Regions from separate parts of the Kitasatospora sp. NPDC049285 genome, predicted to be linked through region 3. Evidence: riboswitches for the same ligand, from Rfam matches in the RefSeq annotation. Region 3 holds a riboswitch; each other region holds the start of a gene.
The links. Region 3 has a riboswitch for thiamine pyrophosphate ahead of AB0K51_RS23790 (cytosine permease). Riboswitches for the same ligand answer to the same signal wherever they lie in the genome.

Region 1 (10,481 bases), on a different contig from region 3:
CTGGTCGAGGACGCCGTCCTCGCCAACCTGGACCAGGACCTGACCGCCCGGGTCTGGCGCGGCAAGGCCGACGGCGCCTGGGCACTCCACCAGGCCAGCATCGACCACGAGTTGGACCACTTCGTGGTCTACTCCTCGGTCGCCTCCCTGCTCGGCTCACCCGGGCAGGCCGCCTACGCGGCGGCCAACGGCTTCCTGGACGCCCTGGTCGAGTGGCGCCAGAGCCAGGGCCTTCCCGCGACCGGCATCCACTGGGGTGCCTGGAGCGAGGTCGGAAGGGGCCGGCACCTCGCCCGGCAGCGCGTCCTCATGATCTCACCCGCCGACGGAATCGCCGCCCTGGAACGCATCCTGACGGATGGTCACCGCCGAATCGCCTACTCGCCGATCGACGTGTGGCAGTGGACCGCGCCCTACCCGGCCGTGCGAGGCTCCGCCCTGCTGGCCGAACTCCTCGGCGAGGCCCCGGCGTCCGAAGAAACCTCCTTCCCGGTCCGTGACGAACTGCTCGCCGCCCCGAGCGGAGCCGAACGCCGCCTGATACTTGAGGAGTTCATCATCACCCAGGTCCGCGAACTCCTCGGCGGCGGAACCCGGCACATCGGACCGCACACCAGCATGGTGCTGCTGGGTCTCGACTCCCTCGGCGCGGTGCAACTGCAACAGCGGCTGCAGCAGGCGCTCGGGATCGAGATCAAGGCCGGCGTCATCTGGGTCAAGCCGAGCGCCGCCAGCCTCGCCGAATGGCTGGACGAGCACCTGGCTCCCGCCCCGTTCCCCGACGCCGGGTGAAGACGTGCCGCCGGCGGACGACGCCCGCGCCGTCCACGACGAAGGCCGTCCACGACCTCGAACACCGCCTGCGCTGGTCACACCGGCGACGCCGGCACATGTCCGTGTCATCACCGGCCACGCTACCGGCCGACGGTCGGCACACACCGGTCTGTCAGACGACGGCCCGTTTCATCCGGTCGAACACGGCGTCGAAGACCCGGCTGTCGGTCTCGTCCGCGAACGCGGCGAGCAGGTGGCCGAGGACCTCGTGGCGGTCGATGCGTCGGCGGTCGAGGCCGTCGGCGAGGGCCAGGGCCCGGCGGTCGACGTCGCGCCTGAGCTTGGCCGACAGCGGGGTGGGCGGCCTGGACGGCGGGGGCTCCGCCGCCTCGATCACGCCGTTCAGCGCCTGGGCGATGGCCTGCGGGTCGTCCTCGTCGCTGAGGGCCAGGTCGCCGGGCAGCAGGCGCACGGTCTCGCGGATCCGCTCGGCGGTCACCCTGTCGGCGCCGGCCGCGTTGACGACCAGTTGGTAGACGCCGACGGCGGCCTTGAGGCCGTGACGGTTCTTCAGCGGCACCAGCTCGCGGACCTGCCCTTCGGGGGCCTTGTAGCCGCGGGCGTTGAGGACTTCGCCGAGCTCCCACCCGGCGCGGAGCTTGCTGCACCGCGACTGCTTGATGCCGTGCTCGACGTCCGCCCACTCCTCGATCGTGGCGTAGCAGCGGTCCGGCTCCAGCTTGTGCGGGAGCCGGCGGAACAGTCGGCCGACGGCCATGGTGTCCAGCGACTTGCCCGCGACCCAGTAGGCGGTGGACAGCAGTTCCACGCCTTCGACGCAGGCCGCGAGGCGGTGCTGCTCCTCGGCGGTCAGGTCGCCGTCACCGGCGGGGTCGACCGGGTCGGGAATCTTGTCGAGACCTGGACGGGACGCTTCGACCGCGGCGGTGATGCGGGTGGCCAGCTGTTCGTCGGCCGCGGTCTGCCGTTCGTCGGCCACCCGCTGGGCGGTGCCGGCCAGGCTGGCCACGGCGGCCTCGGTGGCGTCGTCGTCGTCCCAGCCTTCGAGCTCGTACGCGTGGCTCATGCGGTCTTCACCAGTCCCGCGTGGGCGGCGATGTCGAGGAAGAATCCGGCGGTGTCGCTCTTCGGCCGGTGTTGGACGACCGGCAGGCCGACGCTGCGGGACTCCTTGAGGTCGGTCGCCCGGATGGGGACCTCGCCGATGCAGCGGATGCGCGGGTGGCTCCTGAGCTGCTGGTAGATCTTCGCGTCGAAGTCGCCCATCGGCCGCGTGACCCGGCCGATGATCAGGCCGAGGATCTCCAGGTCGCCGTCCGGCCGCTCGGCCTTGCGCATCGCGACGATGTGCTGGGCGGTCTGCATCTTGACGGCCTTCATCGACCACTCGTCGACGTCGACCAGGATGATCGCCGCGTCCGCCGCGGCGGTCTGGGCGTCGGTGTCGGTGTCCAGCGCCGGTCGCAGATCGAGCAGGACCACGTCGTAGAGGTGGACCACGTGCGACAGCAGGCGGCGGTAGAGGCCGATGCTGCTGCCGTGCTCGCGCATCCGGGACGGCAGGAAGCACATGTCCATCGAGCCGGGGAGGACGTCGATGTTCGGCACCCGGGTGCGGGCGATGATCGGTCGGGGGTCGCCCATCCCCAGGACGACGGTGGCCTGGGTGGCGCCCGCGTCCTCGTTCAGCAGCGGGACCTTGAAGGCCATGCTGGCGTTGCCCTGCGGGTCGCAGTCGACGACCAGCACGCGCAGGCCGTGACTGGCGAGGGCGCCGGCCAGGTTGATCGTGGTGGTGGTCTTCCCGACGCCGCCCTTCTGGTTGCAGACGGCGATGATGCGGGCCGGTTCGGCCCCACCGTGGCGCGGTGAGGGAAGTGCGAGAGCGTCGAGAACGGCGCCCGGTGCCGTATCGGTCATGGCACGGACGATAGTCATCCGACCGCCCCCCACCCGGCAGCACGCGCCGACGCTCTCGCCCACAACCGCGGATGTCGAGGGCGCCGCTGCCGCAGACGTCGCGGACGCCGCGCCCCCACCACCAAGATCGTTCTTGCCCAATTGGGCAAGAACGACCGCGCACCGCGACCACGGCCTCGGTCGGCGGCCATCGGCCGGTGACCGCGGGTCACCGGGACGCCTTGCGCCCCGCCTGGCGGCCCAGAGGTTGGCGCGTGCCCCGAACCGCGGTGAGCTGGCGAACCAGTTGATGGAGCGAGACGACTCCGGTGAGCGGGGGCAGCCCGGCGACGATGACGGCGGACAGGGTCCAGGAGACGTCGGCGACGCACAGTCCGGCCGCGAGGCCGGAGAACAGCACCACCACGACCCAGGAGTGGACCGGCTGACGTCCGTACTGGACCGCACGCAGGACCGACAGACAACCCGCGAGCCACGGCCCGTAGACGACCGCCGGCCACAACGGCGACAGTCCTTGCGGCACGCGTGAGAACGCCACCTCCCGCAACGGGCCGTAGGAGAACACCCAGCCGAGTACGCAGGCCGAGGCGACCGTGACCGCCGTCAGAGCGCCGAACACCGAGCTGATCAGCTGGGCACGGGCCGGGTGGGAGACAGGAGACCGTCGGCGATGCCGCGAGGCCGACGGGCCGACCGGTCGGCCCTGCCTGGCCGGCCCCGGCAGGTCGACCGGCGCGCGCGGAGGGGGCACGAACACCGTCTCGTCCCCCCAACCGCCGGCCGATGTGACGGTGGGGTTGAACGCCTGCGCGTCGCCGTACGCGCGGCTGAGGTCACGGGCGAAGCCGTCGTCGTACCAGTCGCCCGCCGGAAGGGTTGCCGCACGGATACGGTCACGGGGCGTGGCCCATGCCCGGTCCTCGGGCTCGCCGAAGCCGTGGTCCCCGTGCCGGTCGGGAGGCTCGGTCATACGGTCGTACACGGCACGCTCCCCACGCGGTCGCCTGTCCGCGGCTTGGTCCGCTCCCCGGCCAGGGCCCGTGCAGGGGGCCTCGGTACGACCTGCGGCGTCTCGGCCGAGAAGAGCAGGGAGCCGATCCGCGCGGCGAAGTCGCTCTGCAACTGCCGGATCGTCCGCTCGAAATCGGCCAACGCGCGGGACGTGTACGACAGGGTGACGCGCTCGCCGTTGCGCGCGAGGTAGCCGGTGGCCACGTCGCCCACGGCGTTGTGGCGGTCGGGAACGAAGAGCCAGTTCCCGAGCGGGGCGACCGGCTCCCGCACGGGGGGTGACGAGGTGTAGGGCTGGCGTGTTGAGGTCACGGGTTCATCAACGAGGAGCGGCGATCTCCGTTCTTACGGCATCCAGGTGTCCTTCCATATTCGATATCGGAGACGCTCCATGAAATTACCCGGGGGGTGGCGCGGGGGGTGGGTCTTTTCTCGCCGACTACGGAACGTATCCCAATCGGCCCGGGTATGGGTAATCAAATATTCACCTCCGGCACCGCTCGCCAGAAGTCCCCAGTAAAACAATCGCAAGAGAAACGTTCATTCTCTCGGCACAGCCACTCCGCGTGCTATGTTTCCGGTTTGCTCTTGGCATATTCACCGACTTGAATCGGTCTGGATTCGACCTCGGGAGGCTTCTTGCTCAGCAGGCGGGAGTACCTGGAAGCAGTCAGTCTTCATCGCCAGGGATGGTCGATAATCAAGATCTCCCGACACCTCGGGCGTGATCGAAAAACGGTGAGGTCCTACCTTCGCGGCAAGCGAACCCCGGGCATCCGAATTTCTTCCCAGGACGCCTTCCTCCAATTCCTGCCGTACTGCCGCCGACGCCTCGCGGAGGACCCGCACCTCGCCGCGACCGCGCTCTTCGACGAGGTCGTCGACCTCGGCTATCCGGGCGGCTACTCGACCTTCACCCGGGGCCTGCGAAGACACCAGGCCCGGCCGGCCTGTGAGCAGTGCCAGGATGCAGTCACGGTCGCGCGCAGCCGACCCGCCGCCCGGCGGAGCGAGGAGGCCGTCGAGTTCGACTGGCTGCGGCTTCCCGAGCCGCCGACGGGTTGGGGCTACGGCAACCGGGCGTGCCTGCTGCTGGCCTCGCTCACCGGCTCCGGTACGGACGCCGACGACGGCCTCGGCCGTTGGTCTGTGGCGCTCGCGGAGGACCAGGAACTGCCCAACCTCGTGGAAGCCGTCGACCTCGTGCTGAGACGGCTCGGCGGCACCGCCGGGTGCTGGCGGTTCGGCCGGACACCGGCCATGTGGTGCCCGACGACCAACCGGGTGACACCGGCGTTCCGACAGGTGGCCGGACACTACGGCGCGCGCATCGAGTGCCGCCTGCCGACCGACCACCGTTCGCACACCCGTCGGACCCTGGACAGGGCCCTCCGCTCCTGGTGGCGCGGGGTGACGAACGACACCACCCTCCAGGACGCCCAGGGCAGCCTGAACCGGCTCGCCGCGAACCTGGACTCCCGGCGCAGGAGGACCGACGACGCGCCGCACCCAGAGGTCGGCAGCCGCTGTGTGGACACCGCCGCGCTTCGCGAGATGCCCGTCCTGCCTTTCCCGGCCCGCGTCCGCGCCCGCCGTACCATCACCGCCCAGGGCCTGGTGCCCTTCCGCGGCAACTTCTACGTCGTGCCGGACCACCTGGCCGGCGCCCAGGTGGAGGTCTGCCGGCGCCTCGACCAGGCCCGACTGTCCATCGAAACGCCCGGCGGAGCCGTCATCGCCCGCTACTCGCTCGCCCCGACGGGGGCCGGTTTGACGGTCGAGCGCAGCAGCGCCGTCGCCGTACTGGAGCGGCGCCCGGTACCGGCGCCCGCCACCACCCCGTCCTGCCGACGGAACACGCCGCGCCCGCCGTCCCCACAGGCTCTGGCCGAAGCCGCCGTGCTACGCGCCCGGTTCAAAGTCCCGCCCAGCCGCCGCCCCGACGAGGAGCAGGACATCACGACGCCGCGGGTGCCACCCCAGCGGGACCGCCCGGCCGACGACGCCGGAAGCTGAGCCGCCTGACCCGGAAAGAGCCCGGCCCGCGCTCCCCCCTCCGAAGCGCGGACCGGCGTCATCGGCGGCTCAGTCCGCCAGCGGGAGGTAGACCCGGTTGCCCCGGGCCGCGAACTCCTCGGACTTGGCCTGCATCCCGGCCAGCGCCTCGGCGTCGACGTCGCTCTGCATCGCGCTGGACCCGTCGCCGTGGTCGGCGCGGATCTGCTGGCTGATCTTCATGGAGCAGAACTTCGGGCCGCACATGGAGCAGAAGTGCGCGGTCTTGGCCGGTTCGGCGGGGAGCGTCTCGTCGTGGAAGTCGCGCGCGGTCTCCGGGTCCAGCGCGAGGTTGAACTGGTCCTCCCAGCGGAACTCGAAGCGGGCGTCGGAGAGCGCGTCGTCCCAGGCCTGCGCACCGGGGTGGCCCTTGGCGAGGTCCGCGGCGTGGGCGGCGATCTTGTACGTGATGACGCCGGTCTTGACGTCGTCGCGGTTGGGGAGGCCCAGGTGTTCCTTGGGCGTGACGTAGCAGAGCATCGCGGTGCCCCACCAGGCGATCATCGCGGCGCCGATGCCCGAGGTGATGTGGTCGTAGCCGGGTGCGACGTCGGTGGTGAGCGGGCCCAGGGTGTAGAAGGGCGCGTCGTCGCAGATCTCCTTCTGGAGGTCCATGTTCTCGCGGATCTTGTGCATCGGGACGTGGCCCGGGCCCTCGATCATCACCTGGACGTCCTTGGCGCGGGCGATCCGCCCGAGCTCGCCGAGCGTGGTCAGCTCCGCGAACTGCGCCTCGTCGTTGGCGTCCGCGATCGAGCCGGGGCGCAGGCCGTCACCGAGCGAGAAGGTGACGTCGTAGGCGCGCAGCAGGTCGCAGAGCTCCTCGAAGTTGGTGTAGAGGAAGTTCTCCTGATGGTGCGCCAGGCACCACGCGGCCATGATCGATCCGCCGCGGGAGACGATGCCGGTCTTACGGCGGGCGGTGAGCGGGACGTAGCGCAGCAGCACGCCGGCGTGCACCGTCATGTAGTCGACGCCCTGCTCGCACTGCTCGACGACGGTGTCCCGGTAGACCTCCCAGCTGAGCTCCTCGGCGCGGCCGTCGACCTTCTCCAGCGCCTGGTAGAGCGGGACGGTGCCGATCGGGACCGGGGAGTTGCGCAGGATCCACTCGCGGGTGGTGTGGATGTTGCGGCCGGTGGAGAGGTCCATGACGGTGTCGGCGCCCCAGCGGGTGGCCCAGGTCATCTTCTCCACCTCCTCCTCGATGGAGGAGGTGACCGCGGAGTTGCCGATGTTGGCGTTGATCTTCACCAGGAAGTCGGTGCCGATGATGGCCGGTTCGACCTCGGGGTGGTTGACGTTGACCGGGATGACGGCGCGTCCGCGCGCCACCATGTCCCGGACGAACTCGGGCTCCAGGCCCTCCCGGAGCGCCACGTACTCCATCTCGGGGGTGATCAACCCCTGCTTGGCGTAGCCGAGTTGGGTGACCGCGACGCCGTCGCGGGCGCGCAGCGGGCGGCGCGGGCGGCCGGGGAAGACGGCGTCCAGGGTGCGCAGGTCGCCGCCGCGCGGGGAGGTGTGGCGGATGCCGTCGTCCTCGGGCCGGGCCTCCCGGCCGTCGTACTCCTCGACGTCGCCGCGCTGGCGGATCCACGGGTCGCGCAGCGCGGGCAGGCCGCGCCGGACGTCCGCGCTGTGGTCGGGGTCGGTGTACGGGCCGGAGGTGTCGTACAGCGGGACGGTGCGGCCGTTGGTCAAGTGGACCTCGCGGTACGGAACGCGCAGGTCGGGGCGGCTGCCCTGGCGGTACGCCTTGCGCCACGCCGGGGTCGGGTAGCCGGTGGTGGTGCTGTCCGTCGACGCCGAACCGGTAGCGGCGTCGTTCGAGCCGTCGGAGGCAGACTGCGGCCGTGCTTCGAAAACGGTCATGAGACCTGTTCACTCCCTACGCCGGCATTACCCGGTCAGGTTCCTGCGGTCGACGCAGCGAGTGGCACGTGCGCACGTGCCGGTCAGCGTCCTCTCAGCCCGGTGCTCCGAGCTCCCGTGTCCTGCGAGGGCAGGACGCCGACCACCGTAGCGGTGCGAACCTTGTGGGTCCAGACGGCTTCCGGCCAGTGGACATGCTCCGGACGGCCGGTCAGACTGGCGCGATGGTCGGACTCATCGGGCGGGTGACGGGCCGGATCGGCCGGGGGCTGGTCGGCGAGGTCATGGTGCACGTGCCGGAGCGTCAGGGCAGCGAGGCGTTCCTGGCGTACCTGGCGGTGCCCGGTGAGACGCTGGAGATCGGCTCGACGGTCGTGGTGGTCGAGTACCAGCCACCGCGCACGGTCTACGTGCAGCCGTTCTGAGCGGTCTGACCGCACGTCAGCAGCGCTCCGGCAAACCTCCCGAAACTGTTTCGAGACAGTGACGGTGCGCACGGGCGATCCCTCTTCCGCTGCGATCACGGCAGGCGCAGAATGTCGGGCTGCCACCGCGTTCCGCGCCATCCTGCACAACCGACGCGCAGCCACGGGACCGGTGCGCCCTGAAGGGGGAGATTGCCGATGCTTGTCGGCATCGTCGGAGGCGCCATCGCCTCCATCGTGGTGATCGTCACGCTGTTCAAGCTGATGTGGCGGGTCGCCGAACCGAACGAGGCGCTGATCATCTCGGGCGCCAAGCACGGGGACGGCCTGGGGTTCCGGATCGTCACCGGGCGGGGCACCTTCGTGGTGCCGGGCGTCCAGGCGGTGCGGCGGCTGTCGCTGGACCTGAACGAGTCCGAGCTGGACGTCGAGTGCGTGACGTCGCAGGGCATTCCGGTGCACGTCAAGGGCGTGGTGATCTTCAAGGTCGGCGACGACTCGGTGTCGATCGCCAACGCCGGACGCCGCTTCCTGGACCAGCAGAAGATGATGGGCCAGCGGGTGCACAACGTGTTCGCCGGCCACCTGCGCTCCATCGTCGGCGGGCTGACGGTCGAGGACATGATCCGCGACCGTGAGCGGCTCACCGGGGAGACCCGTTCCGCGTCCGGCGCCGAGATGGAGAAGCTCGGCCTGATCATCGACTCGCTGCAGATCCAGGAGATCCTGGACCCGACCGGCTACATCACCAACCTGGCCGCGCCGCACGCCGCGGCGGTCCAGCGCGACGCCCGCATCGCGGCCGCCGAGGCCGACCGCCGGGCCACCGAGGCGGAGCAGGAGGCGTTCGCCCGCAAGGCCGAGGCGACGCGCAACTCGGCGATCCAGCAGGCCGGTTACCAGGCCGAGATGGACACCGCCGCGGCCCAGGCGCAGCAGGCCGGACCGCTCGCGCTGGCCGCCTCCCGGCAGGAGGTCGTGGTCCAGGAGACCAAGGTCGCCGAGTTGGAGGCGCACCGCAGGGAGCAGCAGCTGCAGGCCGACGTCCGCAAGCCCGCGGACGCCCGGGCGTACGAGACCCGGACCAAGGCCGACGCCGACCGCGACGCCCGGATCTCGGCCGCCCAGGCGTCCGCCAAGGAGACCGAGTTGAAGACCGCGGCCGAGGCCAACCGGGTCAAGGTCGCGGCGGGCGCCGAGGCCGAGGCCACCCGGGCCCGCGGTCTGGCCGCCGCCGAGGCGACCCGGGCCACCGGTGAGGCGGAGGCCGCCGCCGCGGCGGCCAAGGGCCTCGCCGAGGCCGAGGCCCTCCGCGCGCTGGGCCTGGCCGAGGCGGAGGGCATCAAGGCCCGCGCGGCGGCCCTCGCCGAGAACCAGGAAGCCGTCGTCGCCCAGCAGTTGGCGGAGAACTGGCCGGCCATCGTGCGGGCCGGCGCGGACGCCTTCGGCAATGTCGAGCACATGGTGCTGCTGAACGGCGCGGAGGGCATGTCCGAGATGTTCGCCAAGGCGCTCACCATGGGCGGCACCGGCCTGGGCCTGGCCCGGCAGCTGCTGAGCTCGATGAACCCCGGCGGGGGTGCGGAGGCCGCCGAGGCCGCCGCCAAGCCCGCGGCGGCGCAGGTCATCCCGATCCAGGACGGCAGCAAGAGCTGACGACCGGTCAGAGTGGAACGGGGGCGCGGGTGCGGGACCACGGTTCCGCACCCGCGCCCCTGCGACCTGAGTACCCGTACTCACGCCCCCGTGACGCCCGGCACGCGAGCATCGAGCCCATGAATCTGCTGCCCCGCGTCGGGATCACCGCCGTCGGCTCGTGCCTGCCCCGGCAGGTCGTCACCTCGAAGCAGCTGCAGGACGAGGTGGCGGCTGGAAGCGGACTCGCGCTGCCCGACGGCATGTTCGAGAAGGCGACCGGCATCCGCACCCGCCGGTTCGCCGGACCGGACGAGCACCCCTCCGTCCTCGCGCTGGACGCGGCCCGCAAGGCGCTGGCCGCCCGCGGGCTGGAACCCGCCGACGTCGACCTGCTGGTGTTCGCCTCCGCCTCCCGGGACGTCTGCGAGCCCGCGACCGCGCACCTGGTGCAGGCCGAACTCGGTTCCCGCGCCCACGCCCTGGACGTCTCCAACGCCTGCAACAGCTTCCTCAACGGGATCGACACCGCGCGGGCGATGATCCTGGCCGGCCGGGCCCGCCGGGCGCTGGTGGTCACCGGCGAGACCCCGAGCCGGGCGATGCGCCGCGACCCGTCCGGCCTCGCCGAGTTCCGCGACGGGTTCGCCGGCTACACCTTCGGCGACGCGGGCGCGGCCGTCGTGGTCGAACCGGTGGCACGCGGCGGCATCCTCGACGTGGAGACCGAGACCGCCTCCGAACACTGGGAGGTCGGCGGCATCC
Region 2 (10,481 bases), on a different contig from region 3:
CGCGGCGACCGCGAGCAGTACGGCGCCTCGGCCGCGGTGCTCCTCGGCGACCTGCTGCTGATCTGGTGCGACGAGCTGTTCCAGCGCTCGGGGCTGCCGGCCACCGCGGTCGCCGCCGCCAAGCCGGCCTTCGACCTGATGCGCACCGAGGTGATGCTCGGCCAGTACCTGGACGTGCTGGAGCCGGTGGCCGGCGACTCCGCCGACGCCGACGCGCTGGCCCGCGCACAGACCGTGCTGCACTACAAGTCCGCGAAGTACACCATCGAACGGCCGCTCCAGGTCGGCGCGTTGCTGGCCGGCGCCGGACCGGACCTGGTCGAGGCACTCGGCGCGTTCGGGCTGCCGCTCGGCGAGGCCTTCCAGCTCCGCGACGACCTGCTCGGCGTCTTCGGCGACCCCGCGGTCACCGGCAAGCCGGCCGGTGACGACCTCCGCGAGGGCAAGCGCACCCTGCTGATCGCCCACGCGATGCGCACGCTCTGCCCCGCCGACGCGCACCGCCTCGACACCCGGCTCGGCGCGCCCGACCTCACCCCCGAGGAGATCGCCGACCTGCGCGAGCTGATCGCCGCCAGTGGGGCCCCCGCCGTGGTCGAGGCCCGCATCGACCACCTCATGGACACCGCCCTCGCCGCGCTGGACGCGGCACCGCTGGCCACCGGACCGGCCCGCGAGGTGCTGGCGGCGCTGGCCGACGCCGCGACCGTCCGCAAGTACTGACCGGGAGCGCCCGCCCCGGAAACGTGACGGGACCCGGGAGCGGTATCCAGCGTCCCGGGCCCCTGAGGTGCCACCCAATTGCTCTGCACCGGCACGTTTAAGGCCGGGGATCAATCTCACAACGTCGTGCTTTGCCATTGAAGCTACCGCGCCGCGTAGAGGCGCAGGCGGGAGTCGAACCCGCATCCGACGTTCTCGGTCCCCGTCCGGTCGATCCGGCGCTCGGCGGCGAATGCTGAGACTTGAGCGAGAGTCTGAGTTTCAGGGGGATGCCTCTGCCGTGTTGGGCCACCCCGGCGCGTGGTGCCGGGGGGAGGACTCGAACCTCCACCTGTTCCCCGTTGTCAGCTTCAACCTCAGTGTCAGCTTGCGCTCTTCGCGCCACCCCCGGTCTCACCCGGGGGCGATCATGGGGCTACCCGAACAGGTAGCCGAACACCGCGTCGCCGACCCGCCGGTCGTCGACCTCGGCGCCGTTCGCCTCCTCGCGGGCGTACTGCACGGCCTGCTGCAGCTTCTCCACCCGCTCCAGCAGCTCGTTCACCCGCCGGGCCGGCAGCGCGCCGGAGAACTTCACGGTCGTCCAGTACCCGATCGCGACGTCCTCGTAGTACACCTCGACCTGCGCCGGGTGCTTCTCCGTCGCCTCGGCTTTCACGTGGTTGCGCGGCACCTTCTTGGTGCGGATGGTGCGCACCGCCTCGGTCTTCCACGCGTCGGTGGACGGGTCGTGGTTCCACGCCTCGGCGGCGTCCAGCACCGGCAGCTTGCGGACGAAGGTCCGCAGGTCGGTCAACTGCTTCTCCAGGAACAGCAGGTACGTCACCGGCGCGGCCGCCACCAGCGTCCGCCCGTCGACCACCACGTCCCCCCGGGCCTCGGTGTTGGCCCAGTCCTTGGTCGCCGTGACGTCGAACAGCCGGGTCAGCGTCGCCGCGGTCGCCCGCAGCACGTCCTCCGCCTTCACCTGCACCCGCGTGGACTCCGGCGGCAGCTGCTCGCCCTCCTCGTCCTTGGGCTGGTACGTCCGGGAGATGCCCGCCAGCAACGCGGGCTTCTGCAGGTCCTGGTGCGCCTGCGTCAGCTCCTGGAACGACTTCGACTTGACGCCCTTTTCGACGGCGATGATCTGGTTCAACTTGGCCACGCCCGGACGCTACCAACACGCCTGTTCGACCGTCACCCGCTTTTCCGAACCCGCGAGTTGACGCGGAACGGGCCGGGGGCGAAGCGTCCCCGGCCCGCACGGCGGAGCGGTCAGCGCAGGCGCGCGGCGAGTTCGGCGGCGGCGGCGGCCGGGTCCTCGGCGGCGGTGAGGGCGCGGACCACGACGATGCGGGTGGCGCCGGCGGCCAGGACCTCGTCCAGGTTGCCGAGGTGGATGCCGCCGATGGCGAACCAGGGGCGCGCGGAGCCGGCGGCGGCCGCGTAGCGGACCAGGTCCAGCCCGGGGGCGTGCCGGCCGGGCTTGGTCGGGGTGGGCCAGACCGGGCCGGTGCAGAAGTAGTCGACGCCCGGCTCGGTGAGCGCGGTGTCCACCTCCGCCTCGGCGTGGCAGGACCGGCCGATCAGCACGTCCTCGCCGAGGATCCGCCGGGCGACGGGCACCGGGAGGTCGTCCTGGCCGAGGTGGAGGACGTCCGGCCGGGCGCCGAAGGCGACGTCCGCGCGGTCGTTGACGGCGAGCAGCTTGCCGTGGCGGCGCGCCGCGTCGGCGAAGACCTCCAGGTACTCCAGCTCCTGCCGGGCCTCCAGCGACTTGTCGCGCAGCTGCACGACGTCGACGCCGCCGGCCAGCACGGCGTCCAGGAAGTCCGCCAGGTCGCCCTGCTCGCGCCGGGCGTCCGTGCACAGGTACAGCCGTGCGTCGGCCAGCTGCTGACGGGCCGTCACAGGGCCATGGCCTGGGCGCGGCGCTTGACCTCGGTGCCGCGGTTCTCCCGCAGCGCCTGGATCGGGCTGCCCGGCAGCGACGGGTCCTCGGTGAACATCCACTCGAGGATCTCCTGGTCGGAGAAGCCGCAGTCGCGGAGCACGGTCAGGGTGCCGACCAGGTGCTTGACCGGGCCGTCGTCCTCGATGAAGTCGGCCGGGACCTGAAGGGAGTTGTTCTCACCCCGGCGCACGGCCAGCAGGGTGCGGTTCCGCACCATGTCGCGTACCTCGGTGATCACCACACCCCACCGCTCCGAGATGTCGGGCAGGTAGAGCCACGCGGGGACCAGGGCGTCAATCTTCGGATCAATCTCGCTCACGACACCCAGCCTACCCACGCGCTACCGGGTTGCCGCCTTGAGCTGGACGGCCGGGTCCGCGGCGAGCGCCGGGTCGAGCACCGCGCCGCGGTCGATCAGGCGGCGGGCCTGGGCCAGGTCGCGCGGCCGGTCGACGGCGAGCATCGCGACCAGGACGCCGTCGCGCAGCCAGAGCACCGACCACTCCCGCTCGGACGGCGAGCCGCGCCACAGCAGGTGGTCGGCGCCCGCGTGCCGGCCCGCGTACTGGACCATGCGGCCGAACTGCTCGGACCAGAAGTACGGGACGGGGTCGTACGGGCCGTCCGCCGTGCCGAGCAGCCGGCCCGCGACCGCGCCGCCGGAGTGCATCGCGTGGTCCCAGTGCTGGACGGCGAGCCGGGCGCCGAACCGGGCGGAGGGGTAGGAGACGCAGTCGCCGGCCGCCCAGACGCCGGGCAGCGCGGTGCGCAGGCGGTCGTCGACCGGGATCGAGCCGTCCGGGTCGAGGGCGAGCGGGCCGTCGGCGAGCCAGCCGGTGGCGGGGCGGGCGCCGATGCCGACCACCACCTCGTCCGCGGGCAGGTGGGTACCGTCGGCGAGCAGCACCCCGCCGTCGGCGGCGCCCGCGACGCCCGCGCCGCAGCGCAGGTCGACGTCGGCGGCGGCGTACCAGTCGGCCATCAGCGCGCCGAGCTCGGCCGGCAGCGCGCCCGCGAGCGGGGTCGCCGCGGCCTCCACCACCGTGACGTGGCAGCCGAGTTGGCGGGCGACGGTGGCGGTCTCGGCGCCGATCCAGCCGGCCCCGACCAGCACGATCCGCTTGCCGGGGGTGAGCGCGGCGCGCAGCGCGAGGGCGTCGTCGACGGTGCGCAGCGTCCGGGCGTCGGGCAGCCCGGGCAGCGTCCGGGGGTCGGCGCCGGTGGCGATCACCAGCGCGCCGTACGGGAGTTCGCCGCGGTCGGTGTGCAGCACCCCGGCGTTCAGGCCGGTGGCCCGGTGGCCGGTGAGCACCTCGACGTCGAGGGCGGGCCAGTCGAGGTCGAAGACGGTGGAGTCGGCCTTGCCGAGCAGGACGTCCTTGGAGAGCGGCGGCCGGTCGTACGGCAGGTGCCGCTCCGCGCCGAGCAGGGTCACCGCACCCTCCCAGCCGCCCTGTCGCAGGCCCAGCGCGACCTGCGCGCCCGCCATGCCCGCCCCGACCACGACCACCCGGTCCGTTGCCCTCAACTCAGCCATGCCGTCCACAGTAGCGAGCCGTCCTCGAGCGTCCGCCCTTCGAATGTGCTTACAGCTCCGGCCGCGCCCGGCGTTATGGTGGGTGCACACCTCATCACGGGAGCCCGGAGCACCGGGCTGAGAGGCGGGCTGACGCGGCCTGCGACCGTCCGAACCTGATCCGGGTCATGCCGGCGAAGGGAGAAGAAGCCGCTGTGGCACATTCCGACGTGCTGGTGGTCGGCGGGGGCGTCATCGGCCTCGGCGTCGCCTGGCGCACCGCGCAGCGCGGCCTGTCGGTCGCGCTGGTCGACCCCGCCCCGGGCGGCGGCGCGGCGCAGGTCGCCGCGGGCATGCTCGCCCCGGTGACCGAGCTGCAGTACGGCGAGGAGCCGCTGCTGCGCCTGGGCATGGCCTCCAACGAGCGCTACGCCGCCTTCACCGCCGAGCTCACCGAACTCACCGGCCTGGACACCGGCTACCGGCAGACCGGCACGCTGGCCGTCGCCCTGGACGCCGACGACCGCGCCGAACTGCGCGAACTGCACGCCTTCCACCAGCGCCTGGGCCTGGCCTCCGAGTGGCTGACCGGCCGGGAGTGCCGCCGGCTGGAGCCGATGCTGGCCCCCGGGGTGCGCGGCGGGCTGCACGTCGCCGACGACCACCAGGTGGACGGCCGCCGGCTGGCCCGCGCCCTGGTCGCCGCCGCCGAGCGGCTCGGCGTGGTCCTCCACCGCGCCGAGGCCGCCGAGCTGCTGGTCGCCGACGGCCGCGCCACCGGCGTCCGGCTGTCGACCGGCGAGCGGCTGACGGCCGGGCGGACCGTCCTCGCGGCCGGCTCCCGCAGCCACCTGCTGCCCGGGCTGCCGGACGGGGTGCTGCCCGCGATCCGGCCGGTCAAGGGCCAGGTGCTTCGCCTGCGCGTGCCACCGGCGTACCGGCCGTTCCTGTCCCGCAACGTCCGCGCCGTGGTGCGCGGCCAGCATCTGTACCTGGTGCCGCGCGCCGACGGCGAGGTGGTGATCGGCGCGACCACCGAGGAGCTGGGCCACGACACCACGGTCACCGCCGGCGGCGTCTACGAGCTGCTCCGCGACGCCCACGAACTCGTCCCCGGCATCACCGAGCTGCCGCTCGTCGAGACGGGCGCGGGCCTGCGCCCGGGCTCCCCCGACAACGCCCCGCTGCTCGGCCCGACCGCGCTGCCGGGCCTGGCCGCCGCCACCGGGCACTACCGCAACGGCGTGCTGCTCACCCCGGTCACCGCCGACCTGCTCGCCGACTACCTCGCCACCGGTGAAGTCCCCGCGCTGGCCGCCGACTTCGCCCCCGACCGCTTCACGACCAAGGTCTCCGCATGAACCAGATCGCCCTGACCGTCAACGGCGCCCCGCGCACCCTGCCCGCCGCCGTCACCCTCGACACGGTGGTCGCCGAACTCTCGGCCGCCAACACCGGCGTCGCCGCCGCCGTCAACGAGGCCGTGGTGCCCCGCAGTTCGTGGTCCGCCACGGCGCTGCGCGACGGCGACCGGGTCGAGATCCTCACCGCCGTCCAGGGAGGCTGACCGATGGCCGACGACCTCCTCACCATCGCCGACACCACCTTCACCTCCCGCCTGATCATGGGCACCGGCGGCGCCCCCAGCCTGGACGTCCTGGAACAGGCCCTGAAGGTCTCCGGCACCGAGCTGACCACCGTGGCGATGCGCCGGGTCGACACCGCGACCCAGGGCTCGGTCCTGGAGGTGCTGGCCCGCAACGGGATCCGGGTGCTGCCGAACACCGCGGGCTGCTACACCGCCGGCGAGGCCGTGCTGACCGCCCGACTGGCCCGCGAGGCGCTCGGCACCGACTGGGTGAAGCTGGAGGTGATCGCCGACGAGCGGACCCTGCTGCCCGACCCGATCGAACTGCTGGACGCCGCCGAGACGCTGGTCGACGACGGCTTCACCGTCCTGCCGTACACCAACGACGACCCGGTGCTGGCCCGGAAGCTGGAGGACGTCGGCTGTGCGGCGATCATGCCGCTGGGCTCGCCGATCGGCTCCGGCCTCGGCATCCGCAACCCGCACAACTTCCAGCTGATCACCGAGTCCGCGGGCGTCCCGGTGATCCTCGACGCCGGCGCCGGCACCGCCTCCGACGCCGCCCTGGCCATGGAACTCGGCTGCTCCGCCGTGATGCTGGCCTCCGCCGTCACCCGCGCCCAGGACCCGGTCCTGATGGCCGACGCCATGCGCCGCGCGGTCGAGGCCGGCCGGCTGGCCCACCGCGCCGGCCGCATCCCGCGCCGCTACCACGCCGAGGCGTCCTCCCCGACGGCGGGCCTGGCGGACCTGGACACCCGGGAGCGGCCCGCGTTCTAGGGTCTGCCACCGAACCCGGGGGCGGGCGATGTGCACCCTTCGTCGCCCTCCTCCCCCTACACTCCTCGGGTGGACATGCCCCTCAACGACCCCCTGATCGGGGCGCTGCTCGACGGACGGTACCGGGTCGAGCAGCTGGTCGCCGTCGGCGGGATGTCCACGGTGTACCGCGGGACCGACACCCGGCTGGACCGGACCGTGGCGCTGAAGGTGATGCAGCCGTCGCTGGTCGGCGACGCCGCCTTCACCGCGCGGTTCATCCGCGAGGCCAAGGCGGTCGCCCGGCTCGCCCACCCCAACGTGGTGAACGTGCTCGACCAGGGCGCGGACGCCCGGGCCGTGTTCATGGCGCTGGAGTACGTCCCCGGCCGCAACCTGCGCGACGTGCTGCGCGACCGCGGCGCGCTCTCCGTCCGCGCGGCGCTCGACATCCTGGAGCCCGTGCTGGCGGCGCTCGGCGCGGCCCACCGCGCCGACCTGGTGCACCGGGACGTCAAGCCGGAGAACGTGCTGATCACCGACACCGGCCTGGTCAAGGTCGCCGACTTCGGCCTGGTCCGGATCCTCACCGGCCAGGACGCCGCGCCGTCCACCGAACCGAACCAGCTGCTGGGCACCGTCTCCTACCTGGCGCCGGAGCTGATCAGCCGTGAGGTGGCGCCGGACCAGCGGGTCGACGTCTACGCGGCGGGCATCCTGCTGTACGAGATGCTGACCGGCGCGAAGCCCCACACCGGCCTGAACGCCGGCGAGGTGCTGTACCGCCACCTGCACGAGGACGTCCCGCCGCCGTCCCGGACCGCCCCGGCGGTCGGCCCGGAGCTGGACGCGATAGTGGCCGCCGCCACCGCCCGCGACCCGCAGCGCCGGCCGTGGGACGCCGTGGAGCTGCTGGCCGCGCTGCAGCGGGCCCGCCGCGCGCTCGGCCCGGCGCAGCTGAACGCCGAGCCGCCGGCCTCCACCCGCCCGACGCCCCGGTACAACCCGGGCGAGGTCACCGCGGTGATCGGCGCCGTGCCGCCCGACGGCCTGGAGCGCACCAGCGTGCTGGAGGTGCCGCCGCAGCTGCTGCCGCCGGTCCGCCCGGTGCACGACGAACCGCCGGCCCGCCCGTCGCGCCGCCGGCGCAGCCGCAAGCCGCTGGTGTGGGCGGCGGTGGGCGTGGCCGTGGCGCTGCTGGTCACCGGGATCACCTTCACGCTGTCCAGCGCGGTGTACGCGACGGTGCCGAGCGTGCTCGGGCAGAGCCAGGAGCAGGCGACGGCGACGCTGGACGGGCAGGGCCTGCACGGGACCTTCGTGCAGCAGTTCAGCGAGTCGGTGCAGGCCGGGCAGGTGATCGCCACCGAGCCGGGGAACGGGACCCGGATCCGCAAGAGCGACCCGGTGCGGGTGGTGGTCTCGCGCGGCCCCGAGCGGGTGGCGGTGCCGGAGCTGACGGGCCGTCCACTGGTCGACGCCACCCGGGCGCTGACCGACGCGAAGCTGTCGGCGGGCACCGTCCGCGAGCAGTTCAGCGACACCGTGCCGAAGGGCTCGGTGATCGGCGCCGACCCGGTCCCCGGCACCCGGCTGGCCCCCAACGCGCCGGTGGCGCTGACGGTTTCGAAGGGCATGACGCCGGTGCCGGACGTCGGCGGGCTGTCCTGGGACGACGCGTCGAAGGCACTGGAGGCGGCCGGCTTCCAGGCCAAGCTCGGCGGGCTGCTCCCGCTCGGCAAGGTGACCGGCCAGTCCCCGGCGGCGGGCACCCCGCGCCCGCAGGGCTCGGTCGTGACGGTCACCGTCAGCCTGTTCTGACCCGCACCGCCGCGACCCGCTGACGCGGCGTCAGCGCAGCGGGCCGTCGCCGTCCTGCTCCTGGTACGAGTAGCGCTGCTGCTGCCACGGGTCGGCCAGGTTGTGGTAGCCGCGCTCCTCCCAGAAGCCGCGCCGGTCGGCCCGCATGTACTCGACCGCGCGGACCCACTTGGGGCCCTTCCAGGCGTACAGGTGCGGGACCACCAGGCGGACCGGGAAGCCGTGCTCCAGGGTGAGCGGCTCGCCGTTGTGGTGGGTGGCGAAGACGGTGCCCGGGTCGGCGAAGTCGGCGAGCCGCAGGTTGGCGCTGTAGCCGTACTCGGCCCAGACCATCACGTGGGTGACCGAGGGGTCGGGCGGGACCAGGTCCAGCACGGTCTTGCCGGCGACGCCGCCCCACTCGTTGCCGAGCATGGAGAACTTGGTGACGCAGTGGAAGTCGCCGCGGACGGTGACCCGGGGCAGCGCGTGGAAGGCGGCGAAGTCCCAGCTGGTCTTCTCCGCGTCGGCAGTGGCCCCGAAGACCTGGAAGTCCCAGCTCTGCGGCTTGAACCGGGGCACCGGACCGTAGTGCAGCACCGGCCAGCCGCGTTGCGGCTTCTGCCCCGGGGGGAGCCTCGGGTCAGACGGCGGCGGTTGTTCCGGTTGGTGCTGACCCATGCCTCCATGGTGACAGACGGCGGGCGCCTTCCCACGCGCGCCCCCGCCGCACGCCCCCGGGAAATGTCTCCGTCGGGAGGGGGGCAGCGCGCCGCAAATCCGCGCGCGCGTTCGGGTGAGATACCCCCGAACGGCTCAATCAATTCCCCATACCAGCAGGTCAGAGCGGTGCACACGCACGGAAATGCGGTCCGGAAATACCCGCGGTAAGCGTGAACTTACTGGAAGTACACCCGTTCAGGTGCCACGATGCGGGGCAACCGGGCACCCACCGGAATTCGCCGTACAGGAAGGCAGGCCATGCAGGGCGATCCCGAGGTCATCGAGTTCCTCAACGAGCAGCTGACGGCCGAGCTCACCGCCATCAACCAGTACTTCCTGCACGCGAAGATGCAGGAGAACTTCGGCTGGACGAAGCTCGCGAAGTACACCCGGCACGAGTCCTTCGACGAGATGAAGCACGCCGAGGTGCTGACCGACCGGATCCTGTTCCTGGACGGGCTGCCGAACTACCAGCGGCTGTTCCACGTCCGGATCGGACAGACCGTCAAGGAGATGTTCGAGGCGGACCGGCAGATCGAGGTCGAGGCGATCGACCGGCTCAAGCGCGGGATCGTGGTGATGCGCGCCAAGAACGACGTCACCTCGGCGAACATCTTCGAGGACATCCTGGCCGACGAGGAACACCACATCGACTACCTCGACACCCAGCTCGAACTGCTGGAGAAGCTCGGCGACGCGCTCTACATCGCGCAGCTCATCGAGCAGCCGGAGAGCAGCTGACCGCTACCGGGCTACGCGGCCTGCGGGGCGGTGGGCTCGGCCAGACCGATCCGCTGGGCGAGCCGGGCGGTCGGGCAGGGGCGGGCACCGTGCTCACCGAGCAGCGCCTGGATGCGGCGCACGCAGGAGCCGCAGTCGGTGCCGGCCTTGCAGCCGCCGGCTATCTGGCGCGGCGTGGTCGCCCCGGCGTCGATCGCCTGCTTCACCTGGTCCTCGGTGACCGCATGGCACATGCACACGTACATGCGCGGCCCCTTCCAGCTCGTGCGGTTTACTGAGCCTTACCTTACCTGGTGGTCCGGGTACGAAAAAGGCCCCTCCGACTCGGATGTCCCGAATGCGGAGGGGCCTTCGTCACACTGCCGGCCGGTTACTGGCCGCGGTACATCTCGGCGACCAGGAACGCCAGGTCCAGCGACTGGCTGCGGTTGAGGCGCGGGTCGCAGGCGGTCTCGTAGCGCTGGTGCAGGTCGTCGACCAGCACCTCGTCGCCGCCGCCGACGCACTCGGTGACGTCGTCGCCGGTGAGCTCCACGTGGATGCCGCCCGGGTGGGTGCCGAGCGCGCGGTGGACCTCGAAGAAGCCCTTGACCTCGTCCAGGACGTCGTCGAACTTGCGGGTCTTGTGGCCGCTCGACGCCTCGAAGGTGTTGCCGTGCATCGGGTCGGTGATCCACACGACCTGCGCGCCGGAG
Region 3 (10,481 bases):
ACCCGACGAACAACCGCGTCAGGTCGTACCCGGCCACCCCCTTGGCGGTCCGCCGCCCGGTCCGCAGCAGCCGGCCGTCCGCCAGCACCACGTCGAGCCCGAGTACGTACTCGCTGGTCACGCCGTACTTCACGCAGCACAGGCCGCCCGCGCCGGTGCCGATGTTGCCGCCGATGGTGCACGACTCCCAGCTGGACGGGTCCGGCGGGTAGGACAGGCCCACCGCCTCGGCCGCACGCGACAGTTCGGCGTTCACCACGCCCGGCTGCACCACGGCGATCCGCTCCACCGGATCGAGCTCCAGGATCCGGTTCATCCGGGTCAGCGAGAGCAGGACGCACCCGTCCACCGCGTTGGCACCGCCCGACAGGCCCGTCCGCGCGCCCTGCGGCACCACCGGCACCCGCAGCTCGGTGGCCGTCCGCATGACGAACTGCACCTGCTCCACCGTCTCCGGGAACACCACCACCGCCGGATCCCCGGCCGCACAGAACCCGGCCATGTCCCGCGCGTACGCCGCCGTGACATCCCGATCCACCGCGACCGCCCCACCCGGCAGCCCCGCCGTCAGCCGCTCGACCAGATCACCCACGGCAACCCTCCACTCCCGCACACCACTCCACCGCCCGCACTCTCCTCCCCTCCCCCACCCCGGGCAAGCCCCGACCGCCGCTGCGCCGACCCCTGTCCCGCTGTCGGTCCCCTCGGGCACCCTGTTCCCATGCGCGCACCCCGTGTCCAGTGCCCCGCCTGCGAGCGCCCGGTCGCCCTGATGCCCACCCGCCGCACCGGCTACGGCGTCATCCACGACCACAAGCGCGACCGCCGCTCCCTCGTCCTCTGCGACGGCAGCATGCGCCAACTCCCCCTCACCGAAGCCACCCGCTGGCAGGACACCCTCCCCGGCCTCCCCGGCCAGGACCTCCCGCCGACCCTCTTCTGACGGTCCGCCACCTGACGCCCGGGGGCCTGGGGCTGTCCGAGTGGCAGATCGGCGCAGGATGGTGGCGAGCCGTCACACCGGACGGACCGCGCCGCATACTCCCTGGTGAACCACGTCGCAGCCCGGTCGTGCCCCAGGAGGAACCTCGTGCGGAATCCCACCCGACGGGCCGCCGTCATCGGCGCCTGCACCCTGCTGCTGATCGGCGCGACCGTGCTCCACGCGTCCGCCGACGTCGCCGCTTCCGCGCCCGGCACCGGCACCGCGGCCCTGAACGAGTACGCCTTCATCGTCGACTCCGATGATCCGCAGGGGTTCAACGGCAGCCTGGTGGTCCTGGACCGGCGGACGCAGCGCGTGGTCGAAACCGTCTCCACCGGGTTCGGCCAGCTCCCCAACGCGGTGGCGGTCCAGCGGGACGGCACCACGGCGTACGTCGCCAACTTCTACAGCAACAGCCTCTCCGTCGTCGACACGCGCGCCGCCGCGGTGACCGCCACCGTCGCCGTGGGAGAGCAGCCGGTCCAGGTGCTCGTCTCCCCGGACGGGCGCACCGTGTACGTCGTGAACAGCGGATCCCCGACCATCGCGGGCAGCATTATGGTCATCGACGCGGCCACCCTCCAGGTGGTCAGGACCCTCGCCATCGGCGCCAACCCCATCCGGATGGCGCTGGCCCCCGGCGGGCAGCAGGCGTACGTCGTGACCGACAACTCCGTCAGGCTGCTCGATCTCGGCACCGGCCAGACCCTGGCAACGCTCGACAGCCCCAACAGCGGCGGCCTCCTGATCAGCCTCACGCTCGCGCCCGACGGCCGACGCCTCTACGCCGTGGACGCCACCACGAACCAGGTCCTCGACATCGACGCCTGCTCGCTCACCCTCCTCCACGCACCGATCGGCCTCCCCGGGTTCGGCGTCGCCGGGAACGCCGCCGTCAGCCCCGACGGCTCCCTGCTCTACGTCACCGAGTCGGCCTCCACCGACGTGGCCGTCGTCGACACCGCCACCGACACCGCCCGCCCCGCCACGCTCACCGTCGGCCGCAACCCCACCAACGTCGCCTTCACCCCGGACGGAACCGCCGCCTACCTCACCAGCTCGCTCGACGACCCGAAGGGCCTCAGCATCATCGACCCCGCGAACACCCGGGTCACCTCCCAACTCAACGTGGGATCAGGCCCGTTCGACCTCGCGCTGGTGGACACCACGACCACCCTCTGACCGGAGGGCGACAACGCGTCAGGGCGGGTACCGGAATCCTCCGGTACCCGCCCTGAGCTGTGGTTTCATCCACCCTGGCGGAGGGTGTGGGATTTGAACCCACGGTGACGGGTCACGCCACGACAGTTTTCAAGACTGTTCCCTTAGGCCGCTCGGGCAACCCTCCTTGGCGGAGGCCAGCCTAACGGGTCGGGGCGGGTTCGGTGCACACCGTTTCGGGGTGGGGTGGGTCAGTTGTCGCCCTTGCGTTCGCCCAGGGTGACGGTGGTCTTGGCGGTCTTTCCGTCGCGGGTGTACTCGACGTCGACCTTCTCGCCGGGCTTGTGGGTCCAGATCTCGGAGACCAGGGTCGGGCCGCTGTCGATGGTGATGCCACCGAGCTTGGTGATCACGTCGCCGGGCTTGAGGCCGGCCTGGTCGGCGGGGCCGCCGGCGGTGACGGGGGCGGTGCCCTGGACGGCGGCGGTCTGGATCTGGGCGCCGTCGCCCTTGTAGTCGTCGTTGCGCAGGACGCCGAGGATCGCGTAGACGGGCGTGCCGTCCTTGATCAGGGTCTGGGCGACCCACTTGGCCTGGTTGATCGGGATGGCGAAGCCGAGTCCGATCGAGCCGGCCCGGCCGCTGCCGCTGGTGTTGGACTGGATGGCCGAGTTGATGCCGATCACCGCGCCGGAGCCGTTGAGCAGCGGGCCGCCGGAGTTGCCGGGGTTGATCGAGGCGTCGGTCTGCAGGGCGTTCATGTAGGACGCCTGGGCACCGGTCTCGTCGCCGGAGGCGACCGGGCGGTCCTTGGCGCTGATGATGCCGGTGGTGACGGTGCCTTCGAGGCCGTACGGGGCGCCGATCGCGATGGTGGCGTCGCCGATCGCGACCTTGTCGGAGTCGCCGAGCGGCAGCGGGACCAGCTTGCCGGTGGGCGGGTTGTCGAGGCGGATCACCGCGACGTCGTAGCCCTGGGCACGGCCGACCACGGACGCGGTGTACGAGGAGCCGTCGGAGAACTTGACGGTGAGCTTGCCGCCGTTGGCGGCGGGGGCGACCACGTGGTTGTTGGTCAGGATGTGGCCCTCGGTGTCGAAGACGAACCCGGTGCCGGTGCCGGACTCCGAGGAGCCCTGCGCCTTGATGGTGACGGTGGACGGCAGCGCCTTCGCGGCGATCCCGGCGACCGACTCCGGCGAGCGGTCGTTGGTCTTCTGGTTGTCGCCGACCGTGACGGTGGTGCTGGAGTGGCTGGCGCCGGTGTTGGAGCTGCCGCCGTCCTTGTCGGTGACGGCCGCGCCGACCAGCCCGCCGGCCAGGCCCGCCACCAGGGCGACGGCCGCGACCAGGGCGATCATCCCGCCGCGCTTCTTGCCCTTGCCGGGCTGCGGCGCACCCGCGCCCCACTCCGGACCCGGACCGCCGGGCACGCCCGCGTCGCCGCCGGACGGGTACGCCCAGCCGCCGACCGGCTGGCCGGCGCCGAACGGGTGGTGCGACTGCCCCTCGGCACCGCCCGGGACGCCCGCCGGAGAACCGGAACCCTCCGGTGCGGCAAACGGGTTGCCGGCGGCCACCGGCGCGACCTGCGGGGCATCCGCAGCAACCGGCGCGACCGGAGCTCCCGCAGGGCCTGTCCCCTCCGCCGGAACGGAGCCCTCGGCGGACCGAGCGAACGGGTTGGTCGGCGCGGCCGGCGAGCCGTACGGGTTCTGGAACGGCGCCGGACCGTCCACCACGGTCTCCGGCGCCTTCCCGAGCTGGATCGTGTCGTCGGCAGCCGGAGCAGCAGGCGCAGCCGGCAGCACCGGCGGCGGAGCGTCCAGGTAGGCGGGCGCGTCGCCCCGGTGATCGTGGCCGGGCGCGGGAGCGGAAGCTACCGCCTCGGTGCCGGTGGGCCGGGGCCCCTCCTCCGGCGGGGTGGTACCACTCGCGTGCTCGGTGCTCACGGACGACCTCCATCGCTGACAGAACTTCGGGCCGCGACCCGGTTCGGGACTTGGCACCACGGTCGCCGCGTCCTGGCGCGGCGACCTCGGAAGACAGTTTTTCCTATGCCGGATTCGGATGCCGTAAGCGGGCCCCTGAAGAATCCATGAGAAGCCTTAGGTCGCCCTGACATGCACACCCGGTACAGGTCCGCCGGCACCGGATCCCTCCGGGAAAGCCACCCCTGGCCTTGGCGTTCTCCCGCCCGGAGGCTAGCCTGTCGCTCCTGTAAACCGAAGACATCGCGGGAGCTTGGACCAACCAGGCTGAGAGTGCGCTGGATCGACCGTAGGCCATGGCGGTGACGCCGGGTCGGGTCGAGGGGGCGCTGACCGCCGGAACCTGTCCGGGTAATGCCGGCGTAGGGAGTATCGGCCATGACGGCTGTTCCGTCTGCCCCAATTTCCGATCTTGCGGCGTCCGCGCGGGCCGAGGCCCCGCTGACCCTCGACACCGCGCCTCCGCGCACCCTCGACTTCCGGGCGCTCTTCGCGCTCTGGGCGAACCTCGGGGTGAGCCTGATCGGCTTCACCAGTGCCGCCACGGTGCTCGGCGCGCAGGGCGAGGAGCTGGGCTTCTCGGCCGCGGCGACCGCGATCGTGGCGGGTACCGCGATCGGCACCGCGATGCTGGCGGTGGCGGCGCTGATCGGCGCCCGGACCGGCGCCCCGGCGATGGCGGTGCTGCGCGGCCTGTTCGGCACCCGGCTGTCGTACGTGCCGACGGTGCTGAACATCCTCCAGTGCGTCGGCTGGGGCGTGTACGAGCTGACGGTGATCGCCTGGGGCGCGCAGACGGTGGCGGGCACCGAGGGCTGGCGGTGGCTGTTCGTGCTGCTGGCCGGGGTGCTGACCACGGTGCTGACGATCTGGCCGCTGGGCGCGATCGCGGTGCTGCGCAAGTACGTGGCCGTCGCGGTGGGCGTGGCGATGGTGTACTTCACGGCGCAGTTCGCCCGGCACGGCTTCCCCGACCCGGGGGCGGGCAACTGGCACGGCTTCCTGAAGGCGACCGACGCGGTGATCGCGGTGTCGATCTCCTTCGTGCCGCTGGCCGCGGACTACACCCGGCATGCGCGCGGCTCGGCGAAGGCGTTCTGGGGGACGTTCTCCGGCTACACGGTGGCCCAGGTGTGGTGCTACCTGCTGGGCGTGGTGGCGCTGCTGCAGTCCGGCGGCGACCCGGAGAAGATCCTCGGCTCGTTCACCGGCGTGGCGGCGGGCTGGGCGTTCCTGCTGGTGCTGGTGCTGCGGGAGACCGACCAGTCCTTCGCCAACGTGTACTCGACCGCGATGTCGATCCACAACCTGCTGCCGAGGGTGGACCGGCGGGTGCTGACCGGCGGGATCGGCGTGCTGGTGACGCTGCTGGCGCTGCAGATCAAGGAGTTCACCGACTCCTACTACGCCTTCCTGGGCCTGATCGGCTCGGTCTTCGTGCCGCTGTTCGCGGTGCTGGCGGTGGACTACTTCCTCGGCGCGGGCCGGCGCGGCTGGAACCTGGCGCAGGACGCACCGTCCCGCTGGGTGATGCTGCTGCCGTGGGTGCTGGGCTTCGCGACCTACCAGTTCCTGGCGCCGACCGCGATCGCCGGCTGGTGGACGGACCTGTGGGCGAACGTCCAGCAGGCGGTGCACTTCACCCCGCAGGCGTGGAGCTCGGCCTCGCTGTTCTCCTTCCTGGTCGCGGCGCTGGCCACCGGCGCGGTGTCGGCGCTGGAGCGCCCGGTAGCGGCAAAGCAGGCGTAGGCGGAGCAGGCACAGCAGGCGTAGGCACACGGCAGGCGCAGGTAGAGCACGCGCAGGCCGAGCAGGCGTAGGGCCGACGGGTGTTCACCCGGTGGTCGCCGTGGCGGCGGCCGGGCGACATCCGGCCCCGCGTAGGGTGGTTGGCGTGAACGCCCAGCACAACGCCACCGCCGCCCTCGCCGCCCCGCTCGACCGCACGGCGGTCAAGGTCATCGCCCACCGGGGTTCCTCGGCGGCGCTGCCGGAGCACACCGAGGAGGCGTACCGGCGGGCGCTGGAGGAGGGCGCGGACGGGCTGGAGTGCGACGTCCGGCTGACCTCCGACGGGCAGTTGGTGTGCGTGCACGACCGCACGGTGGCGCGGACCTCGGACGGCCAGGGCGTGGTGTCGACGATGACGCTGGCCCAGCTGTCCGCGCTGGACTTCGGCTCGTGGAAGTCGCCCGCGGACCCGACGCCCAGTGGGATCCTCACGCTGGAGCGGCTGTTGGAGCTGGTCGCGGACTCGGGGCGGCGGGTGGAGCTGGCGATCGAGACCAAGCACCCGGTGCGCTACGCGGGCCGGGTGGAGGCCGAACTGCTGCGGATGCTGGACCGGTTCGGGCTGCTGCCGGCCACGCCGGAGGACTCGACGGTGCGGGTGATGAGCTTCTCCGAGCTCGCGCTGCACCGGGTCCGGCGGGCCGCGCCGGCGGTGCCGCGGGTGTACCTGTGGGAGCGCCGGCTGCCGGTGCTGGGACGGACCCGGGCGCTGCCGGGCGGCGCGGCGATCGCCGGTCCGGGCATCGACCTGGTGCGCCGCGACCCCGGTCTGGTGACGGCGCTGCGCCGGGCCGGCCACCCGGTGCACGTGTGGACGGTGGACCGCCCGGAGGACGTCGAACTCTGCCTGGAGCTGGGCGTGGAGGCGCTGATCACCAACCGCCCGGCCGAGGTACGGGCGCAGCTCGGCCGCTGAGCACCCCAGCGGAGCCGGACACCGGACGCACCGGTGGCCCGGATTGCGTGTCGGTAAATACCGAACGGGGTATTTCCCGACGCCCTTTCCTACGGGGGCGGCATGACAACGCAACGTGAGACGTAGCTCACCTTTCGCCCACCGTGCGTGGTGATGCCGTTAATGCCCCCACCGGATCGTCGAACGCCCGTTTCCGATGCATTAAGCGCGGGCATCCATCCCTCGGCAGATGCTGAAGGAGGTCCGGGGGTGGCGTTGATGGTGGCGCGAGCTGTGCCAGTTCAGGCCGGGTCGACCTCATCCGCGATGGCCGTTCCACATGGTCCGGCCAGCGTCTCGGTGGCGCGGCGAAGGCTGCGCAGCGATCTCGGCGACCGTTCGATACCTGATGCGGTGATTGACGACGCGGTGTTGATCCTCTCCGAACTGCTCAGCAATTCCTGTCGGCACGCCAGGCCGCTGGCCGCGGTGGATCACCGGGACGAGCCGGACGAGCCGGACGATCCCGCCGATGATCCGTCAGACGGCGGAACGGTGCTGGTGAGTTGGGAGATGCACGGGGACGGTCTGCTGACGCTGGAGGTGACCGACGGCGGGGCGACGACGCGTCCGCTGCCGGGCAGTCCGTCGGTGACGGCGCACGGCGGTCGGGGCCTGAGCATCGTCGGGAAGCTGGCCAGGGACTGGGGCGTGCGGCACGCACCCGGTCAGGTGACGGTGTGGGCGGAACTGCCCGCGTTCGGGCAGGTGGTGGGCGGCGGGCACCGGCGCAGCGCCTGAGCGGGAGGCCCGGGGCGAAGTAGGCTGCGCGGTGCAACGTCCGCCGTTCCCGGGAGAGCCGCACCATGGCCAAGAAGGCCGCGAAGAAGCAGCCCAGCCAGTCCACCGTCGTCGAGGGCGAGGTGCCGGTCGTCGGAGCGCGCGAGGCGTGCCCGTGCGGCTCGGGCCGCCGTTACAAGGCCTGCCACGGGCGTCAGGCCGCCCACGCGGTGCAGGAGTTGGTGCACCGCCCGTTCGAGGGGCTGCCGGGCGAGGCGGACTGGGTGGCGCTGCGCGAGCTGGTGCCGGCTGCCACGGTGCCGCTGACGCTGGCGGCGGGCGTGGCCGACGAGGCGGTCGGCGAGGTGCCGTCGGTGGTGCTGGCGACGGTGCTGCCGCTGGCCTGGCCGGCGCTGCGTCGCCCGGACGGCTCGATCCTGCTGGGCCTGCAGACCCAGTCGTCCTCCGGTGACCTGAGCCGTGACCTGGCGGACGCCCTGGAGCTGGCGCTGACCACCGAGCCGGGCTCCCCGGTGCCGGCCCGCCGGACCGTGCCGGGCGGCCGTCGCCTGCAGGAACTGCTGGACACCACCGCCGAGTTCACTCCGGCCGTGCACACCGGGTTCGAGTTCTGGCTGGAGGACGCCGACTCGGCGACCGGCGAGGTGGCGGCCTCGCTGGAGCGGGCCAACGCCTCGGCGATCCCGACCGAGAAGCTGGCGGGCGTGGACTCCGCGTACTGGTGCGGCACCCCGGACAAGAACCACCTGCGCTGGGTGATGACCGTCCCGGAGGAGCAGCTGCTGGACGCGCTGGCCCGGCTGTCGGCGGCGGGCGAGAGCTCGCTGGGCGAGGGCACCAAGCTGGTCGGCTCGTTCCGGGCGCACGGCCTGACCGTGCCGGTGTGGGACCTGCCGCTGGAGGTGACCGCCGCGGACGTGGAGAAGCCGGCCGCCGAGTTCGCCGCCCGCCTGGCCGAGGTGCTGGCCGCGCCGGCGCCGCTGACCGCGGAGGAGCGCCGGGCCCGGGCGAACCTGGTGAGCCGTCAGGTCACCCTGAACTGACCGGAAGTGAGCCGCGTCACAGGGGAATCTGACCCCGTCGAAATCCCAAGAGCCTTTCGGCGTGGACAAATTGGCGCGGAGCCGGATCTTTGTTACTGTTTGAACAGTCCGACCGCTGGTGCATCCCCCGTCGCCAGCGGTCGGGCTTTTTTCTGCCCGCTCAGCGGTGCGGCAGGGCGACCGCGCTGGCGGTGATCAGCCCGCCGAGCAGCGTCCCGACCTGCGGCAGCCACGGCTCGTCCTCGATCGGGCGGCGCACCCAGTGCACCGCGCCGGAGCCGGTCCGCGCGGGCGGCAGCACCAGGTAGCCGCCGGGCCCGTGGTAGCGCAGCACCCCCGGCACCCAGGGCCGTTCGGCGAGCAGCGCGCCGAGTTCGGGCAGCGTGTACGGGGCGGTGAGCAGCACGTAGCGGTTGGCGGTGCCGAGCACCGGACCGCAGGGGACGCCGATCTCGTCGAGGTGGCGCAGCAGCCACGGGCCGGCCGGGCGGGGCAGGCTGACGGCTCCGAGGGCGCGGCCGGTGGCGACCAGCACCGGGGCGCCGGGGGCGCGGCGCTCCCACCAGTAGCGGATCATCCGGACGTCGGTGGTGGCGGCTTCCAGCGACGGGTCGTCGGGGTGGGCGCCGGGCGTCGGGCAGGCCCGGTCGGCGCAGGAGCACGGTCCGGCGGCGCCGCGCAGCGCGCGGGCGCCGGGGACGACCGGCCAGCCGCGGCCGGTGGCGGCCTCCAGGGCGGCGCTCAGGGCGAGGGCCCGGACCCGCCGTCGCCCGGGCAGTAGCCGGGTCACCCGCTCGGACAACTGGCCTCGGCCGGTGGGGCGCATGGCGGCTCGTTCCTTTCCGCATCGGGTGAGCGAGGGCGGGGGAGGCGGCCGGCGGCGAACACCGGGCCCTGGAACGAGAATCCCCCATACGTCCGGATGGACGCGGGTCGGCGGGCCGTGGTTCCACCGTACGAGTGAGTGCGGTCCGGCCCGGGTGGCACCTCGGCGGCCTGCGCATACGATCCCTGGCACCGCCCGGCCCGCCCGCTCCTGGACATGCCCCGATCGGCCTGTGTACAAGTGGGGGAATCGTGCCGAGTAGTGAGTAAAGACATCGTTTCGGTCGGTCTGGGGGTCCTGCGTGACACGTTCCGGATTGTGGGGAGTTGCGACATGACCGACATCCAGCCGCTGATGTCCGAGCCGGCACTGGCCGAGCTCGGCGCGGTCGGGGCGCCGGCGGCCGGTCTGCAGGACCGTTTGGCCGGATGGCTGTCCGATTTCACCAATCTGCAGGAGCACCTGGAACTGCTGGCCCGGGCCGACGGGCTGGACGGGACGCTGGACGCGCTGCTCGACTCCGGCGCGGCGCTGCTCGGCGCGCGGCGCGGCCTGGTGGTCACGGTGCGGCCGGGGCCGGCCCGCACGCTGGCCCGACCGGTCGGGCTGGGTCTGGACCGGGCGATGCTCGGCGCGCTGGAGACCGTCCCGGTGGAGCACGGCCCGTTCGCCGGGCTGCTCAGCCAGGGCGCGGAGTCCGGGCGGCTGCTGATCGCCGACCTGGCCGCCGACCCGGCGGTCGAGCCGCGCTTCCGCGAGGTCGCCGCCCAGCTCGGCCTGGGCGCCTGCTACGCGCTGCCGCTGCGCACCGAGCGCGAGGGCGCGCTGGGCGCCGCGGTGTGGTTCTACGACGAGCCGGGCCGGCCGGACCAGCGCCGCCGTCATCTGGTGCGCCGCTTCTGCGAGTTCGCCGCGCCGCTACTGGCCAGGGAGCTGGCGGCGGACCGGGCGGTGCGGGCCACCGCGGCGCTGCGGCGTTCGCTGCTGC

Region 1: linked by a shared signal. The riboswitch ahead of thiC (phosphomethylpyrimidine synthase ThiC) and the one ahead of AB0K51_RS23790 (cytosine permease) in region 3 are both predicted to bind thiamine pyrophosphate.
Region 2: linked by a shared signal. The riboswitch ahead of thiO (glycine oxidase ThiO) and the one ahead of AB0K51_RS23790 (cytosine permease) in region 3 are both predicted to bind thiamine pyrophosphate.

The regions. Positions count from the first base shown of each region.
Region 1 covers NZ_JBFAQR010000033.1:31,506-41,986, reverse strand. Annotated here, with positions in the region: gene AB0K51_RS21355 (SDR family NAD(P)-dependent oxidoreductase) at 1-792, shown strand, start outside; gene AB0K51_RS21350 (hypothetical protein) at 947-1,861, opposite strand; gene AB0K51_RS21345 (ParA family protein) at 1,858-2,715, opposite strand; gene AB0K51_RS21340 (DUF2637 domain-containing protein) at 2,924-3,697, opposite strand; gene AB0K51_RS21335 (hypothetical protein) at 3,682-4,038, opposite strand; gene AB0K51_RS21330 (IS21 family transposase) at 4,366-5,742, shown strand; gene thiC (phosphomethylpyrimidine synthase ThiC) at 5,812-7,656, opposite strand; TPP riboswitch at 7,652-7,784, opposite strand; gene AB0K51_RS21320 (hypothetical protein) at 7,881-8,081, shown strand; gene AB0K51_RS21315 (SPFH domain-containing protein) at 8,280-9,737, shown strand; gene AB0K51_RS21310 (ketoacyl-ACP synthase III) at 9,857-10,481, shown strand, end outside.
Region 2 covers NZ_JBFAQR010000002.1:220,824-231,304, reverse strand. Annotated here, with positions in the region: gene AB0K51_RS02835 (polyprenyl synthetase family protein) at 1-723, shown strand, start outside; gene AB0K51_RS02830 (hypothetical protein) at 1,139-1,870, opposite strand; gene thiE (thiamine phosphate synthase) at 1,981-2,616, opposite strand; gene AB0K51_RS02820 (Rv2175c family DNA-binding protein) at 2,613-2,978, opposite strand; gene AB0K51_RS02815 (FAD-dependent oxidoreductase) at 3,000-4,196, opposite strand; TPP riboswitch at 4,283-4,395, shown strand; gene thiO (glycine oxidase ThiO) at 4,364-5,536, shown strand; gene thiS (sulfur carrier protein ThiS) at 5,533-5,742, shown strand; gene AB0K51_RS02800 (thiazole synthase) at 5,746-6,543, shown strand; gene pknB (Stk1 family PASTA domain-containing Ser/Thr kinase) at 6,619-8,343, shown strand; gene AB0K51_RS02790 (sulfite oxidase-like oxidoreductase) at 8,374-9,003, opposite strand; gene bfr (bacterioferritin) at 9,304-9,786, shown strand; gene AB0K51_RS02780 ((2Fe-2S)-binding protein) at 9,798-10,031, opposite strand; gene AB0K51_RS02775 (class II 3-deoxy-7-phosphoheptulonate synthase) at 10,157-10,481, opposite strand, start outside.
Region 3 covers NZ_JBFAQR010000041.1:44,207-54,687, reverse strand. Annotated here, with positions in the region: gene AB0K51_RS23815 (FAD-linked oxidase C-terminal domain-containing protein) at 1-592, opposite strand, end outside; gene AB0K51_RS23810 (hypothetical protein) at 722-943, shown strand; gene AB0K51_RS23805 (hypothetical protein) at 1,091-2,167, shown strand; tRNA gene AB0K51_RS23800 (tRNA-Ser) at 2,243-2,333, opposite strand; gene AB0K51_RS23795 (trypsin-like peptidase domain-containing protein) at 2,398-4,098, opposite strand; TPP riboswitch at 4,373-4,524, shown strand; gene AB0K51_RS23790 (cytosine permease) at 4,516-5,886, shown strand; gene AB0K51_RS23785 (glycerophosphodiester phosphodiesterase) at 6,032-6,844, shown strand; gene AB0K51_RS23780 (ATP-binding protein) at 7,103-7,624, shown strand; gene AB0K51_RS23775 (DUF5926 family protein) at 7,690-8,667, shown strand; gene AB0K51_RS23770 (bifunctional DNA primase/polymerase) at 8,828-9,493, opposite strand; gene AB0K51_RS23765 (PP2C family protein-serine/threonine phosphatase) at 9,827-10,481, shown strand, end outside.